4 regions of the Brevibacillus sp. JB24b genome follow, and region 4 is predicted to be linked to each of the others. Evidence: riboswitches for the same ligand, from Rfam matches in the RefSeq annotation. Region 4 holds a riboswitch; each other region holds the start of a gene.
What was found. A riboswitch is a leader RNA that binds a small molecule or an ion and turns the genes downstream of it on or off. The one in region 4 is predicted to bind thiamine pyrophosphate.
Positions count from the first base shown of each region.

Region 1: it holds a riboswitch for thiamine pyrophosphate, as region 4 does, so the genes downstream of both, thiT (energy-coupled thiamine transporter ThiT) here and ACQV1I_RS15540 (thiamine phosphate synthase) in region 4, are expected to answer to the same signal.
Region 2: it holds a riboswitch for thiamine pyrophosphate, as region 4 does, so the genes downstream of both, thiC (phosphomethylpyrimidine synthase ThiC) here and ACQV1I_RS15540 (thiamine phosphate synthase) in region 4, are expected to answer to the same signal.
Region 3: it holds a riboswitch for thiamine pyrophosphate, as region 4 does, so the genes downstream of both, thiO (glycine oxidase ThiO) here and ACQV1I_RS15540 (thiamine phosphate synthase) in region 4, are expected to answer to the same signal.

Region 1 covers NZ_JBNVQV010000001.1:1,334,296-1,338,005, forward strand. The annotation lists gene ACQV1I_RS06525 (ABC transporter permease) at 1-163, shown strand, start outside; gene ACQV1I_RS06530 (helix-turn-helix domain-containing protein) at 230-451, opposite strand; TPP riboswitch at 818-929, shown strand; gene thiT (energy-coupled thiamine transporter ThiT) at 1,159-1,725, shown strand; gene ACQV1I_RS06540 (bifunctional transcriptional activator/DNA repair enzyme AdaA) at 1,985-2,557, shown strand; gene ACQV1I_RS06545 (hypothetical protein) at 2,733-3,251, opposite strand; gene ACQV1I_RS06550 (nitroreductase family protein) at 3,349-3,710, opposite strand, start outside.
Region 2 covers NZ_JBNVQV010000001.1:3,432,010-3,435,719, forward strand. The annotation lists gene ACQV1I_RS15965 (hypothetical protein) at 1-355, opposite strand, end outside; gene ACQV1I_RS15970 (hypothetical protein) at 465-614, shown strand; TPP riboswitch at 736-852, shown strand; gene thiC (phosphomethylpyrimidine synthase ThiC) at 975-2,753, shown strand; gene lpdA (dihydrolipoyl dehydrogenase) at 2,888-3,710, opposite strand, start outside.
Region 3 covers NZ_JBNVQV010000001.1:648,356-652,065, reverse strand. The annotation lists gene ACQV1I_RS03380 (glycosyl hydrolase family 18 protein) at 1-812, shown strand, start outside; gene ACQV1I_RS03375 (DUF3888 domain-containing protein) at 896-1,636, opposite strand; gene thiO (glycine oxidase ThiO) at 1,716-2,840, opposite strand; TPP riboswitch at 2,949-3,060, opposite strand; gene ACQV1I_RS03365 (excisionase family DNA-binding protein) at 3,071-3,301, opposite strand; gene ACQV1I_RS03360 (glucose-6-phosphate isomerase) at 3,305-3,710, opposite strand, start outside.
Region 4 covers NZ_JBNVQV010000001.1:3,317,497-3,321,206, forward strand. The annotation lists gene ACQV1I_RS15530 (thiazole synthase) at 1-664, opposite strand, end outside; gene thiS (sulfur carrier protein ThiS) at 669-884, opposite strand; gene ACQV1I_RS15540 (thiamine phosphate synthase) at 982-1,677, opposite strand; TPP riboswitch at 1,989-2,098, opposite strand; gene ACQV1I_RS15545 (hypothetical protein) at 2,217-2,573, opposite strand; gene ACQV1I_RS15550 (hypothetical protein) at 3,118-3,444, shown strand; gene ACQV1I_RS15555 (UbiD family decarboxylase) at 3,526-3,710, shown strand, end outside.

The sequences.
Region 1 (3,710 bases), 2.0 Mb from region 4:
GGCTGGATTAATCGGACAAGCACGTGCTTTCCTACAAGCCAAGCAATGGATTTTCTTTGCTCCGTTAACCGCTTTTATGATTGCGATTTTAGGTTTTACTCTAATTGTAAATGGAATGAAGAAGCGATATGAAGAAGCATATAATCGGACCCCTTATGTCTAAGGTAATGAAAAAATCCCCCCTTCTCTTCAAATATTTGAAGAAAAGGGAGGTATTTCACTCGAGCGGTCAAATTTTTAATTCGCCAAGCCTCACCAATTCTACTACGGCTTGTGACCGCCCTTTCACGCCCAATTTCTGCATGACGTTACTAATGTGATTTCTGACTGTTTTTTCGCTGATGAAGAGCTGTCCTGCTATCTCTTTTGTGGTCTTGTCTTGGACCAGGAGTTCAAACACTTCTCTTTCGCGATTAGTTAATAACGGTTTACTTTGGTCGCTACTCTTCAAAACGTGCCACCCCTCCTTGTGGGCTCTACAGGAACAAGGTTGAGGGATACAGTCACCTTATCCTATGTCAGGGGGAGTGTGTTGGTGCCGAAGTAGCAGGCTTTTTAGGCTTTTGCCTTACATACTATTCATAGCGTGAGAGGTGGGTACCTCGGCCCACTCAATTTCCGTTTTTCCAATACATATTGTAAACATTTCGACTTATTCAACCTAATTTTTCTGTATTGGTAGAAGCAAAGTCATAGCCTATAACCATGAAAAAGGACAGTAGAAACGAAAAAACGTTGCATCAAAGATGTGCTTTGCAAAACATTCGTAATATGTTATGGTATTACTTGAATTTGTAACATTGAAAAATGAAATAAGCGTGTACTAAACGGGGGCCGAGCAAATACGGCTGAGATTGTAACAGAATGCGTTACTAACCGTAGAACCTGAACTGGGTAATGCCAGCGGAGGGAGAGGTAGCTGACTTCAAGTGCGAAAGCTGTAGCTCTATCGTCGAGATGGGGTTGTATCGCCGAGTTGAGAACCATCCGTCTAAGGGTGGTTTTTTTGTGTGTAAAACATCAAAAACACCTTTTTCACAACCAACTAGGAGATACAATTTGCCCTTATTTTTATTTTTGGTCTATAAAAACTTGAGTTGGACCCTTTCTATTTCTGCTGCTTACATACATATTGCATCAGAACGAGGAGGAGAAGAAATGTCACGAACACGATTGGTCATCATGATGGAGATAGCTATCATGGCAGCGATTGCTGTTATTTTAAGTAAGGTAAAATTGTTTGCTATGCCTCAAGGTGGGAGCGTTTCTTTGGTAATGGTACCCATAGCCTTATTGGCTTTTCGCCGTGGTTGGGTAGCAGGTTTAATCACAGGTGCGCTGGTAGGCATGGTTAAATTCTTTTTTGGCGGCGAGATGGTGCATCCTATTCAAATGTTGTTAGACTATCCCCTCTCATATGCCATGCTAGGCTTTGGTGCGTTCCTTTACGCTAGTAAGACGCAAAACAAAGCAACAAAAATTGCATCCATCTGGGGTGGATTACTAGTCGGAATCGCGTTATGTCTGGCTATCCGTACGACTTCAGGGGCTGTCTGGTTTGGTAGCTATGCCCCGGAAGGAACACCTGCAACGCTTTATTCCCTCATATATAATGCGACCTATTTGATACCTGAGTATGTGATTACGGCTTTAGTAGTTACACTACTGGCAAATGGGGCACCTCAATTGTTTCAGCAGAATGCGGGCGCTTATCGACGTATATAATAAAGTAATTTGTAAAAAAGCTAAAAGAAGGAGCTTGCTTCCTTCTCTTAGCTTTTTTAGTATCAGTAAAATAAAGAATGTTCTGTTAGTAAATTGATCAAGAAGAACATGAAATGGAACAATCATATGTATTGGAAAAAGTTACATAATTGTGAAATTAAGAAAAAACTATCGAAATTTTGCTCTTTTATTCTTGGTTGCTTACTACAAGTAAAAACATTACGTTATACTGAAGATTGAAGGCTAGGAGGGATCGTGGATGAAAGAGGAGTTCTGGAAGGCTATAGTAGAATGCGATCCAAATTATGATCAACTATTCTTTTATGGCCTTAGCACGACGGGGATCTTTTGCAAACCGTCATGCAAATCAAGGACACCCAAAAGAGAGCATGTGAAGATTTATTATGCGGCGTCCGATGCCATTGCTGCAGGTTTTCGTCCTTGCAAGCGGTGTAGACCATCTGAACCAACATGGAAATCGGCGGAAGAAGATGCGGCAACCCGTCTGCTAGAGATGATTCACGATTGCTATAACCAACCCGTAACTCTGCGTGAAATGGCGTCACGTCTCTATGTGAGTCCTTTTTATTTGCAGCGTTGTTTTTCTCGTTGCATGAAGATAACACCCGGCAAATATTTAACGCGCATCCGAATGGATGAAGCGAAGAAGCAACTACTAGAAACAGATCGAAATGTTTCAATGATTGCAAGCGGGGTAGGGTTTCGCAATAGTGCCTATTTTGCCGCTGTTTTTCAGAAGGAAACAGGTTGTACACCTACTCAGTACCGCTTACAGCAGAAGAAACAGGGCAAAACAGGAACAACACGCTAAGTGTACATGTTGTAAAACGGTAGAACATACATATAAAAAAGAATGTAAGAACAGATTGAGCGTTTCTGTATCTAGCAGAAGCGCCTTTTTGTCCAATGAAAGGACAGATAAAAAGCACCTACTGTCGTGCTGCGAAATTCGCGCACAAAGAGGTGCTTTTTGTCGTGTCTATGTTTTATCTTCTTTCACCCATGATGCATTCTAAAAAATAATCGACTGTTACAGCCAGGATACCAACAAATAAGGGAGTTAATGGAGTTAACAAGACACCGGGAATCCATGTGGTATGCACGAGATAAAAAATAAAGGTAGTTGCTAAAATTTCAGGTATCAATTTCCAATTTCTTGAGATATGTAGTCTTTGCATTATGTATAAAAGGACTGGTTCAAGAATGAGTTCGTACAGCATTAACATGAAAAAGGAGACGCCCGCAAAGGAAACGAGTACCCAGAAATCAGATTTGTCGACAAACATAGGAAACAGAAAGCCGACTGTCCAGAGAATCGTAACCAATAGGAACACGACGATGGCGCTTGAGAACAAAACCAGCAAAGTTGCAATAGCGATAGCTAGGCCATTAATCCAGAATCCACCTTGCTGACGATCCCCACTCATCACAGCGCGTCGAAATAAAAAAAGTCCCGCTGTCGCACACAAGCCTACCATTATGGCAAAAGTCATGTGATTTGTCATATGTATCATCACCTACTATAAAAATAATACGTAGCAGGAGAGGAAAATGTTACAACAAAGCGGGGAAAAATGTAACCTTTTCAATTATGCCAAAATCTTACTCGACCCAGGTTGTTTTCTGTGCAAAAGGCTTGCGAGTAGTACGAGGTGTGGCTTCGTCAGTTGGATAGCCAATGAATAACGAACCAATCACCTTCTCTTGATCGGATAGGGATAAGAATGCTTTGAGACGTTCATCTCTTGCTAGACCTACACCGCGCGTACGCCACACAAAACCTAGTCCTAGCTCAGACGCCATCAGCCACATAGAATGGATAGCGCAGCTTACAGCGTAATCATTATCAAGCGAGGAAGCTTCGTCTCCGTCTACGATTTGTGATGTAGCGATTATAATGAGAGGGGTAGCTAGAACATTTTTCATGGACTCTTCTACTAAATGAGGTTTGGTAGGAAAGCGTT
Region 2 (3,710 bases), 110 kb from region 4:
AATATAAGGGATAGGCCTTGTTCCATTTTGCGCCTGTTACCGGATTGATCTTGATAAAAGCTATTTCTTGTTCCACTTCTGGATTTGGTCCATTCTCCGCTTTTAAATTGGTGCGAAAATTACTTTTAATAGTCTTTTTTTCTACAGCAGATCCATATGTTTTTTCCATCTGAGCTAGTGTCGTTTTCCCAATAACAGCTTGCTCTGTAAGCTTAAGCTCAGCTGTAAGATCTATCTGATTTACCTTTATATCTTGGGCTTGTTCTGTAGGTGCAGTATCCGATTGATTTCCACTACATCCTGTCACAAGTAGTAAGCTAGCAATCACTGCCAAAAGCATTGTTCTTTTTTTCATGAAAATCTGTCCTCTCCAGTTTAACTATAATTCACAGCTTTACATACACTTCCCTGTGCATGTGATACGAATTTCCCTCCCATACTAATCACGAAGGAGTTGATAAGGGATGGCGAAAGACGATTTCTTAGTAGAAAATCCGCATCAAACTTATAATAACCAATTTCGTGGCTTAGAACAAACGGGGGAACCACAACCTGGAACGAAAAAAGTAAAGCAACAGAATCATACCCATCAAATCAAAACACGCGAAGGATAGTTTTCTGTTAGCAAAACCGCCTTCCATTGGTTGGATTGGCGGTTTTGCTACTTTTTCCCCCTTCCCTTGTTGAATTCCTATTGACCCACTTTTTTCCATGTGATAAGGTATAGGGGCAACTACATATGGATACGGGAGCTTGGATTAAGCCAGGCTGAGAGGGTGGAGAACTCTGCTACCGACCGTGAAACCTGATCTGGATAATGCCAGCGTAGGAAACGATCCCATACGAATTACTTCGTTTATTTCAGCATGTTATTTTGTATGGATAAGAGCCGTCAGCCTTTGCTGTACGGCTCTTTTTTGTTTGTCGCTCCTACCGTCCTAGCTAGTTGCCAAACCATGTTGGGAGGTATACCGATGTCTTTTATTTCAACACCATCTTTTTTCCCTGCAAGCCGCAAAATGTATGTGATGGGCTCAAGGTCTGATCTACTAGTTCCGTTTCGTGAAATTTCACTCTCTCCTACCGTTGATCAACAAGGACGGGTCACTCCGAATGCTCCCTTACAAGTGTATGACACGAGCGGACCCTACACAGATGAAACACTGTATGAAGCCCTTGATCTCACCAAGGGTCTTCCCACGCTCCGCTCTGCTTGGATTTCAGAGCGTAAGGATACAGAGCCGTATAAAGACCAAAAAAATCCTGCCCCTACAAAAACAAAGGCTTCTAATCCTCTTCCTACTCATGCATTTGAAAATCGAGAACCCTTGCGAGCACGCCTGGAGCGACGCGTCACACAGCTTCATTACGCACGCAAAGGGATCATTACACCTGAAATGGAATTTGCAGCAATACGTGAGGGAATGGACCCTGAGATTGTACGACAAGAAATTGCCAGTGGACGTGCAATCCTACCAGCTAATATAAATCACCCTGAGCTAGAGCCTATGCTTATTGGAAAGCATTTTTTGGTAAAAATAAATGCTAACATTGGAAATTCTGCTGTTCTCTCCTCCATAGAAGACGAAGTTGAAAAAATGGTCTGGGCTATCCGCTGGGGCGCAGATACCATTATGGATCTTTCGACAGGTAAAAATATCCACACTACCCGGGAATGGATTCTACGTAATGCCCCTGTTCCAGTCGGTACTGTACCATTATATCAGGCTTTGGAAAAAGCCGGAGGACAACCCGAGAATTTATCTTGGGAATTGTATCGGGATACGTTAATCGAACAAGCAGAACAGGGTGTTGACTACTTCACGGTACATGCTGGACTCTTGCTTCGTTACATCCCTCTTACCATGGATCGAGTAACAGGTATCGTATCGCGCGGAGGTTCTATCATGGCCTCGTGGTGTCTTACCTATCATCAGGAAAATTTCTTGTATACACATTTCCGTGAGATTTGTGAGATTGCAAGTGCTTACGATATCTCACTCTCTTTAGGTGATGGTCTACGACCGGGCTCCATTGCGGATGCCAATGATGCTGCCCAAATGGCGGAATTAGAAACCTTAGGTGAACTAACTAGAATAGCTTGGGAATACGACGTTCAGGTCATGATTGAAGGGCCAGGACATGTTCCGATGCACAAGATTAAAGAAAACGTAGATATTCAACAGGATATTTGTCAGGAGGCTCCTTTCTATACCTTGGGGCCACTTACTACCGATATTGCACCTGGGTACGATCACATCACATCTGCCATTGGCGCAGCCATGATTGGCTGGTTTGGTACTGCGATGCTATGCTATGTAACACCAAAAGAACATTTGGGACTGCCTAATAAGCATGATGTAAAAGAAGGGGTTATCGCCTATAAAATCGCAGCACATGCAGCTGATCTAGCGAAAGGTCATCCACTTGCTCAAGCATGGGATGATGCGATGTCAAAAGCCCGCTTTGAATTTCGTTGGCACGATCAATTTCATTTATCATTAGATCCCGATCGAGCACGCGACTATCATGATGAAGCTCTTCCCGCAGAACCAGCTAAAACAGCACATTTTTGCTCGATGTGTGGTCCAAAATTTTGCAGTATGAAAATTAGTCATGAAATAAAGGAAATGGTTGATAATAAAAATTTGACGGATAAAAATATACCAAATCTTGAAGAATCTCTGATTAAAACAGGGCTCTCTCAGAAGGCAGAGGAATTTAAACGCTTTGGCTCCAAAATTTATACCTGATCTCTCTAATCACTGTAATACGTAGCATGCAGTAAGCTACCTAGGCCTTACTCGCTTGCTAGAATAACCACCTTCTTATAGGTGTACAGAAAAAAGGTTGCTGGATAACCCAGCAACCTTTTATATAGAGATATTTATTTTACTACCACGTGAATCGGACGACCAAGCGCCAATTCTGCAGCTTCCAATGTTACTTCGCCCAAAGTTGGGTGAGCATGGATAGTTAGTTCGATATCTTCTAATGTAGCACCCATCTCAATAGCCAAAGCTACTTCAGATACGATGTTAGAAGCATCTTCCCCAACAAATTGAGCACCTAGAACTACTCCTGTTTCTTTGTCAGCAATGATTTTTGCAAATCCTTCGCCAGCATTAACAGATAGAGCGCGTCCGTTAGCAGCATAAGGGAAACGACCCACAACTACATCTAGACCTTGTTCTTTTGCTTCTTTTTCAGAGATACCCACGCTGGACATTTCTGGATCGGAGAATACAACAGAAGGAATGCACTTGTAATCCACTTCAGCCGCATGTCCTGCAATTGCTTCAGCTGCCACTTTACCTTCATAAGAAGCTTTGTGAGCTAGCGCAAGACCTGGAACAATGTCACCAATCGCATAGATGCTTGGCACACTTGTACGACCTTGTTTATCAACTTCGATCAATCCTCGTTCGTTCATTTTCACGCCGATCGCTTCAAGACCGATATCATTTGTGTTAGGCTTACGACCAACAGTAACTAGTACGTAATCAGCTTCAAAGGACATTTCTTCTCCTTTTACTTCTGCTTTTACGACTACACCGTTTTCTGATTCTTCCACGCCTTTTGCAAGAGCTTTGGTATGAATTTTCACGTTGTGTTTTTTCAAACGACGCTCAACTAGACGAGTCATGTCTTGTTCAAATCCAGGTAGAATATGATCAGCACCCTCAAGGATTGTAAGTTCTGTACCAAAT
Region 3 (3,710 bases), 2.7 Mb from region 4:
TAGGAACATTACCTAAAACAGCTCTACAGTTAACGAAAGATACAAAAAAAGGTAGCTTTTTAGTCATTACTAATCATGGGACAAAGTTATTTGATAAGGAAATAGCCCATTCTATCCTGACCAACAAGGACTATAAAGCACGTTTTATACAGCAAGTCCTCACCACCGTGCAGCAAAATCAATTGTCAGGTGCTAATCTTGACTTTGAAAATGTTCCGGCTGGGGATCGTCAAGCTTACTCCATGCTCGTTGGGAGCTTAGCAGACCAGCTTCACGCGATCAAAAAACAATTAATTGTCTCTGTACCAGCCAAAACAAACGACGACCCTGCTATATTCTGGGTATATGGCTTTGATTTAAAAGCACTGGGTGCCAAAGCTGACTATCTTCAACTAATGACTTATGATGAGCATGGTACCTGGTCGGAAGAAGGCCCCGTTGCCTCCTACAATTGGGTGGAAGATGTCATACGCTATAGTGTCTCTCAAGTTCCTTCCAATAAGCTTTTAATGGGTATCCCAAGCTATGGCTACGAGTGGAGTACAGAGAAAAAAAGGGCTGTCAGCTTTCGCAATATACCTGCCATCATAAAGGAAAGTCAAGCTGTTCCGGTTTGGCATGATACATATAAATCACCCTATTTGCACTATATGAAAAACGGTGTATGGCACACACTTTGGTATGAGAATGAATACAGTATCGCCGCCAAACGTAGTTTAGCTGTAAAGTACAAGCTGGCTGGCTTTGCTGTTTGGCGCCTTGGATATGAGAATGATCCTTTTTGGACGGCACTGTTTCCTAAGAAGTCATAAAGATAGCTGATTTTCCAATCATAATAGCCGCCAGTATTTTGCTGACGGCTTTTTTCCTATTTATATACTACATGTCAGGATGGTTACGAAATTCCCTTACTAGGTACATGTTTCATCTTATCTAATTTCCAGGTTCCTAACTCTTTAAGCAGGAAATAGACAATCTGCCCTCCATCCGGTCGTTTATACAAGATATAGCCGTCCCGTTTACCAAGAAAGGTTATAGGTAGAAGATAAAATTGCTTTTGAATAGCCTCTTTTTGTGAAAGTAACTCCTGATTAAATAAGAGCAAGGTATTATCAGGATCATTGCGATATCGATGGGCAATTTGGTAATATCCGATTTGCTGATAGCCAGTTAATTTGATTTGAAAGTAATCCTCAAACTCTTTTTGTACTTGTTGCTCCTCCACTTTGCGCTTTGCCTCCCACTCGTCTCCTTGGTGAGAGTACCCGGTCAATTGTACTCCGTTTGGATGTACCGCAAGCTTAATCGTTTCGATTGCAAAAGGCGGTGAATGATTTCCCTCATAGGTCTTCACCTGAAAAACAGCTTCGTAGGAGTGAGGCTGATTCGTTAGGCGAGACACACCTACCACTCTAACTGAGGATAAATCATACGCGCGTGGATAACCATAATAGTGAGTTATTGCTTTGATTACATGGGGATTCATCGTTAAAATAAGAGCTCCTTGTATCGGTTCATAAGGTACAGGAGATGATAGTTGAGCCCATGCGTAATCAGAAGAGGTAGACACAGTAAACAGAAGCACAGCAAAAGCAACTATCGCCATCTGATTCCATCTATTTTTCCATTGCTTCATCTGCGATCATCTCCTTTTCTGTTAACCTTCCTCAAACTCCCATGCTTTATGAAAAGGGTGAGCACCTTCTACTCATTCTTTACTCGTATGAAACAAGACGAAACCGATCAGGCAAGAAAGCACTCATATGCTCTGTTTCATCTGAACTGACATACTCTGCTATCAGCTTCGCTGTAAGGGGTGCTAGAAGAATTCCATTCCGGTAATGTCCGCAAGCTAGCGTCAGTCCAGTCCAGTCTGGTACAGGACCTAGAATGGGACATCCGTCAGCCGTAGCAGGTCGTAATCCAGCCCAGGCTTGTAAAAACGGGGCTTCTGAAATGGCTGGTACAATCGACATTGCACCTTTTAATACTGTCGATACACCATAAACAGTTGAAGAACGATCAAATCCAGCCAAATCTTCTGTAGCTCCAACAATAATACGTCTATCCTGTTTAGGCACTAGATACCCGTTTTTTCCAAAAACCACATGGGAAAGAGGCAAATGAATCGAATCAACTGCTGCGATCTGTCCTCTCACTGGATAAACAGGAACATCTACTCCCACCTGATGTAAAATATCAGCAGTCCACGCACCAGATGCTACAATGACGTGATCCGCTTCCATCTCTCCTTTATCTGTGACGACACCAGTTATTTTCTTTCCAGCATGTTTTAATCCGATTACAGTAGTATTTTGTAATAAATGAACATTTCGTTTTTCGGCCTGTATTACTAAAGCTTTCAATAATAAACGGTTATTAATATCAGCTTCGTGTGGAGAATAAATGGCTTGCCGTACCATTTTTGATAGATGTGGTTCTCGTTCCTGTACTTCTTCAGTGGACAACAATTGGATATCATAACCTTCTGACTTTTGCCACTGGTAGCGCTCTTGTAACCATTCCTCTTCCATATCGGTCATGGCTACTGTCAAAATTCCTGCTGTAGATAGCTGGCAGTCAATGCCCGTAGCTTCCTTTAATTCTAGCACCCAATTCTCGTACATCTGTAGGGAACGAATTCCCATGTCAAGAAGCGGGCCCGGCTTCGTAAATTCTTTTAAAGGGGCAAGCATCCCGGCTGCTGCAACAGAAGCCTCTCCTCCGAACATCCCCTGTTCAATGAGAGTAACAGCCATGCCTACGTTAGCAAGTTCAGTGGCAATCGACAAACCAATTATCCCTCCGCCAATCACAATGAGATCTGGACACCTTTTCATTGTTCTTCACCCTTTCTCTTGTCTACTGAGTGGGGAATCGATTGGCTCTTTACACAAAGAAATGAAAAAAACCACTTCTCCGCGTAGGAAAAGTGGGTAAGTTACCAACACCAAATCTAACCACTTCCCTTCGCCAGCATGACCTGGATCAGGTAAAAAGGGTCAACAGACGCGCTCTGTCCTCTCAGCCCTGCAAGTTAGGACTCCCCCAGTAGATCAATGTGAAATTATTAATCTTCGTCTTTGTAATCATAGCTTTCAGGAATTGGCTCGAACTTCTCCGCCTCTTCAAAAGCCTTCAATCTCTCTAGCTCTTCCATATGGTAGGTAAACTGCTCTTTATTAATAAAGTAGTCCTCACCATTATGGACTGCACGGATACGTTTCTCTGCTATTTTTTCCCGTATAAACCATTCAGGCATTTCCAGATAAGCAGCTGTTTCCTTTACACTTAAATACATGGTTTACTGTCCTTTTAAGCGGGCCTCCAGCTCAGCTTTCTGCTTTTCAAAACCTGGCTTACCAAGTAGCGCGAACATGTTCGCTTTATAAGCCTCTACGCCAGGCTGATCAAATGGATTCACACCTAACAGATAACCGCTGATGCCGCATGCTTTTTCAAAGAAATAAAGAAGCTCACCAATATGATACGCTGATAGCTCAGGCAATTCAACTACTAGATTGGGAACGCCCCCATCCATATGCGCTAAGATCGTACCTTCCATCGCTTTTTTATTAACAAAGTCCATGCCTTTTCCACTAAGGAAGTTCAAACCATCTAAATTAGCCGCATCCTGCATGATTTCAACGTCAGTAGCTGGCTGGGCAACTGAAAGCACCGTTTCAAACAAGTTACGGGAACCATCCTGA
Region 4 (3,710 bases):
CCATTCGTACAGGGTCGTTTGCTAACGCTACTGCTGTATTTAATAATACGCCGTCAGCTCCTAGCTCCATCGCTTGGGTCGCATCTGATGGTGAACCAATTCCAGCATCTACAATGATAGGAACTGTTGCCTCTTCCATCATGATGCTAAGATGCAAGGGATTAAGAATACCTTGGCCAGAGCCAATCGGTGATGCACCTGGCATTACGGCATGAACTCCTACTTCTTGTAATTTCCGTGCGAGAATAGGATCATCATTAGTGTAGGTTAAGACAGTGAAACCTTCTTCCACCAATAAAGCAGATGCTCGCAGGGTTTCTATTGGGTCTGGCAATAATGTTTTTTGGTCGGCAATTACTTCTACTTTAATCATGTCGCATAAGCCACTTGCTTTTGCTAAACGCGCAATGCGTACTGCCTCCTCTGCGGTTGTTGCTCCTGCCGTATTGGGAAGCAGTGTATACGCTGAGAGGTCAAGGGATTCTAAAAAAGTGGGCTCATTTACTTTCTCCAAATTTAATCGACGAACTGCAAATGTAATAATTTGTGCTTCAGAGATCGTCACTGCTGCTCTCTGAATTTCCAAATCACGAAATTTCCCCGTACCAATTAAAAAACGTGAGGTAAATTCATACTGTCCAATTCGTAAAGTTGTATCTGTCATCGTTTTATCCTCCTCCAACAAAATGAACGATTTCTATTCGATCGTCATCCATAATGGTTGTTTGGGCATAGCTGGAACGATCAAGGATGATCTGATTGTGTTCAACTACCAGAATTCTTTGCTCCAATCCATACTGGATAAGCAATTGTTCCATAGTCGTATTTTTCTCTACACTAGTTGTTTTCCCATTAACTTGAATCTGTACAGTGTTAGTTTGCAAGGGTATCCACCTCGTTTTAATTCGTGAATGTTTTTCCTCTTCATCCTTTTTCAATCGTTTGGTCCACTGAATTGAAAAAAGGAATGGATAGGAACAACTACCGGATAAAATATCCTGCTGATTCATCAAGCTGTTCACGATACTCTTTTATCCTGTTTTGTGGTTGTGTTGACCGCATGATACCCGACATAACAGCGATGCCATCCGCTCCAGCTTCTATTACTTCCTTTACACGCTGAGGAGTTATTCCGCCTATCCCGATCAGTGATATGTTAGAAGCTAGCAGTTTTCTCATTCGCGTTACAAACGGAAGACCACGCGCTTCTACACCGGGCTTGCATTCTGTTACATAGACATGACCTGCTAAAACAAAGATTGGAATACGTCTTGGGAAAAAGACATTCCCTGACGATGAACTGTGCTGGTCAGGAGTTGGCTGTAAATCCGCCTGTACAGACAAACATTCTTGTTCGTTATGAATCGAACACCCCAGCAATTGATCCGAGGACAGTATGCGACTTGCCAAGCTGGCCCTCATGCTATGCTGTCCTAGCTGTACACCGCCACAATGATAAGCAATTGCTAAATCTACACGATCATTCACAATGATTCGTTCCCTTGGAAATACATCCGACAGGAGTTTGATCCATTCTTCTATTTCACGTGCTGTGCGCTGTTTTTCCCTGATGTGAAGATAATCAACTCCTGCCTGCTCTGCCTTCTGAATAATAGGCAACGTTTCTCCGAGCGTTTGGCACCCTGTGGTAATGAGATGAAGTGATCGTGCTCGCAAAAATTCAACTCCCTTCGCAAAAATATTTTCACATGCATGTCTCTTGTGCTGTTACACTAACCTCCAAACCGATCCTAACTGGGAACATGCATGAAAAGACGTAAAAAAAGCCTCTGCTTCTTTTTCGGATGGTACCGAATAGATAGCGGAGGCTAAGCTGAACTGGCTGATAGAAAGTTGATTACGTTTTCCAACTTACTGCTTTTGCTGATGTATACTATAAATCAGCTACGGGTTGTGTTTTTACAAAAAGAAAAACCACCCGTAGCGGATGGTTTCGTATGCATCTGAAAGAACATAGGTATCTTCACTCTGTTCTCGCGCCCTCTTCCTCCGCTGGTATTAACCAGATCAGGTTCAACGGTCAGTAACACATCTCGTTACAATCTCAGCCGACAGCTCGGCCCCCGCTCGGTACAAAGTTATTAAGTTTTGAATTCGCTCTTACAGTACCACGTCACTACTTATTTGTAAACAGATAGATTTTCTTCACAAAAAATTCTGCGTCCTTTATCCACACCAAGTGATTCACCGCCACATTAATGTGTGATCATTCCCTTATTCATTGCCTGCATACACTCTTCTAACCATCCCAGAGCCTTGGCTTGCTCTGGTACTTCTCTTACTTCTCGGTATGCTTGTTCTACCAGCTTTTTCACTAAAAATAAACTGGAGAAGTCTAACGCCATCACCACTTGTTTAGGCGGTTGCGTCTGTTCTTTTAAAGCTTCAACGCCATCTAATAAAACCGCCGCCGTCTTTTCAGCCACCTCATTTAGTTGTTCATGCTGTCTTAATTCATCGTAAAAACTATCATACAAACGGCACAAAATTAAAAATGCTTGTGTGCTAAGAACCACTTCGTTTGCATGTAGGTGCATCATTGAGTCTTCCACAAGTATGCCTCCGTCTCTTCCCATCTATCTGCCGTAGATTTATTTTTATTATACCATGAATGTTTCCTCTAGGTGGCATTTTGCCCAGTTCTAGCCTGCTATTGCTGTACATCCATTCCAAATTATAATAATCTCATTATTACAAAAATAAATGATAGAATTGATGATTTATAAAAGTCCCCTCCTATTTTGCTAAAAAGGGGACTTTCTCGTGTTCTACAAGCCTTCTATTCTTTATGGGTGTTTCCATTATCGCGAATATTACTGTTTTGATCGTTTGTATCTAGCGTTTTACCTCTGTTTTTTGCCTTATTTTGCGACTTGTTGTTCTTACTGGACATCGTTTTTACTCACCTCCCGATTAATCGGCTTAGTTTCCCCGATGTGAGTGAAAGTTACACATGAAGGTGCACTCTCCTTCGCTAAAAAGCTCCTTCTGCAAATGTACAGCACTCTATAAAAGATTTGCTTCTCTGATAAATACTTTTTATTCTACTTGTAATAAAAACATTTCGAAATTTCGCTTAAGATAGGTGGGAATTACGTGCTCGTTATTAACCCCATTCAATTAGAAGGATCTCTCGTGGTAATCGAACCACTACAACCAGAACACGAAGCAGAACTTCAACACGTCGGAAGGGCAACGAGAACTCACAACGTGCTATTCGTCGAATCGGTGCCACCTATAAGAGAACGCTACGCAAGCATATGCGTCTGGTATGGCTATGTCCGTGATACTGTTATGTTTTCCATTATTGATTCAGAATGGCCTCAAGTAAAAGAGAAGCTAGCCATTAAGTGCAATGCCCATAGGAAAAGTACATTCTTCTTCGAAAAACCTCCCTATTTCGCTCATTTTGTGCAATCTTAGGCTAGATCAATGCATCCAGTTCGTGTACAGTTAGGAATAGATATCAACAAGCGATGATAGATTATGAGGTGACCTCTTTTCATGCATACAAATTTACGAACTTTTATCCAACAACTGCGCGATGAAGGACAACTAGTCCAAATTGACACTCCTGTCGATCCTTATTTGGAACTGGCAGAAATTCATCGTCGTGTGATTGATGAGCAAGGACCAGCCCTTTTGTTTACGAATGTTAAAGGTAAAAGCTTTCCTATTGTAACCAATCT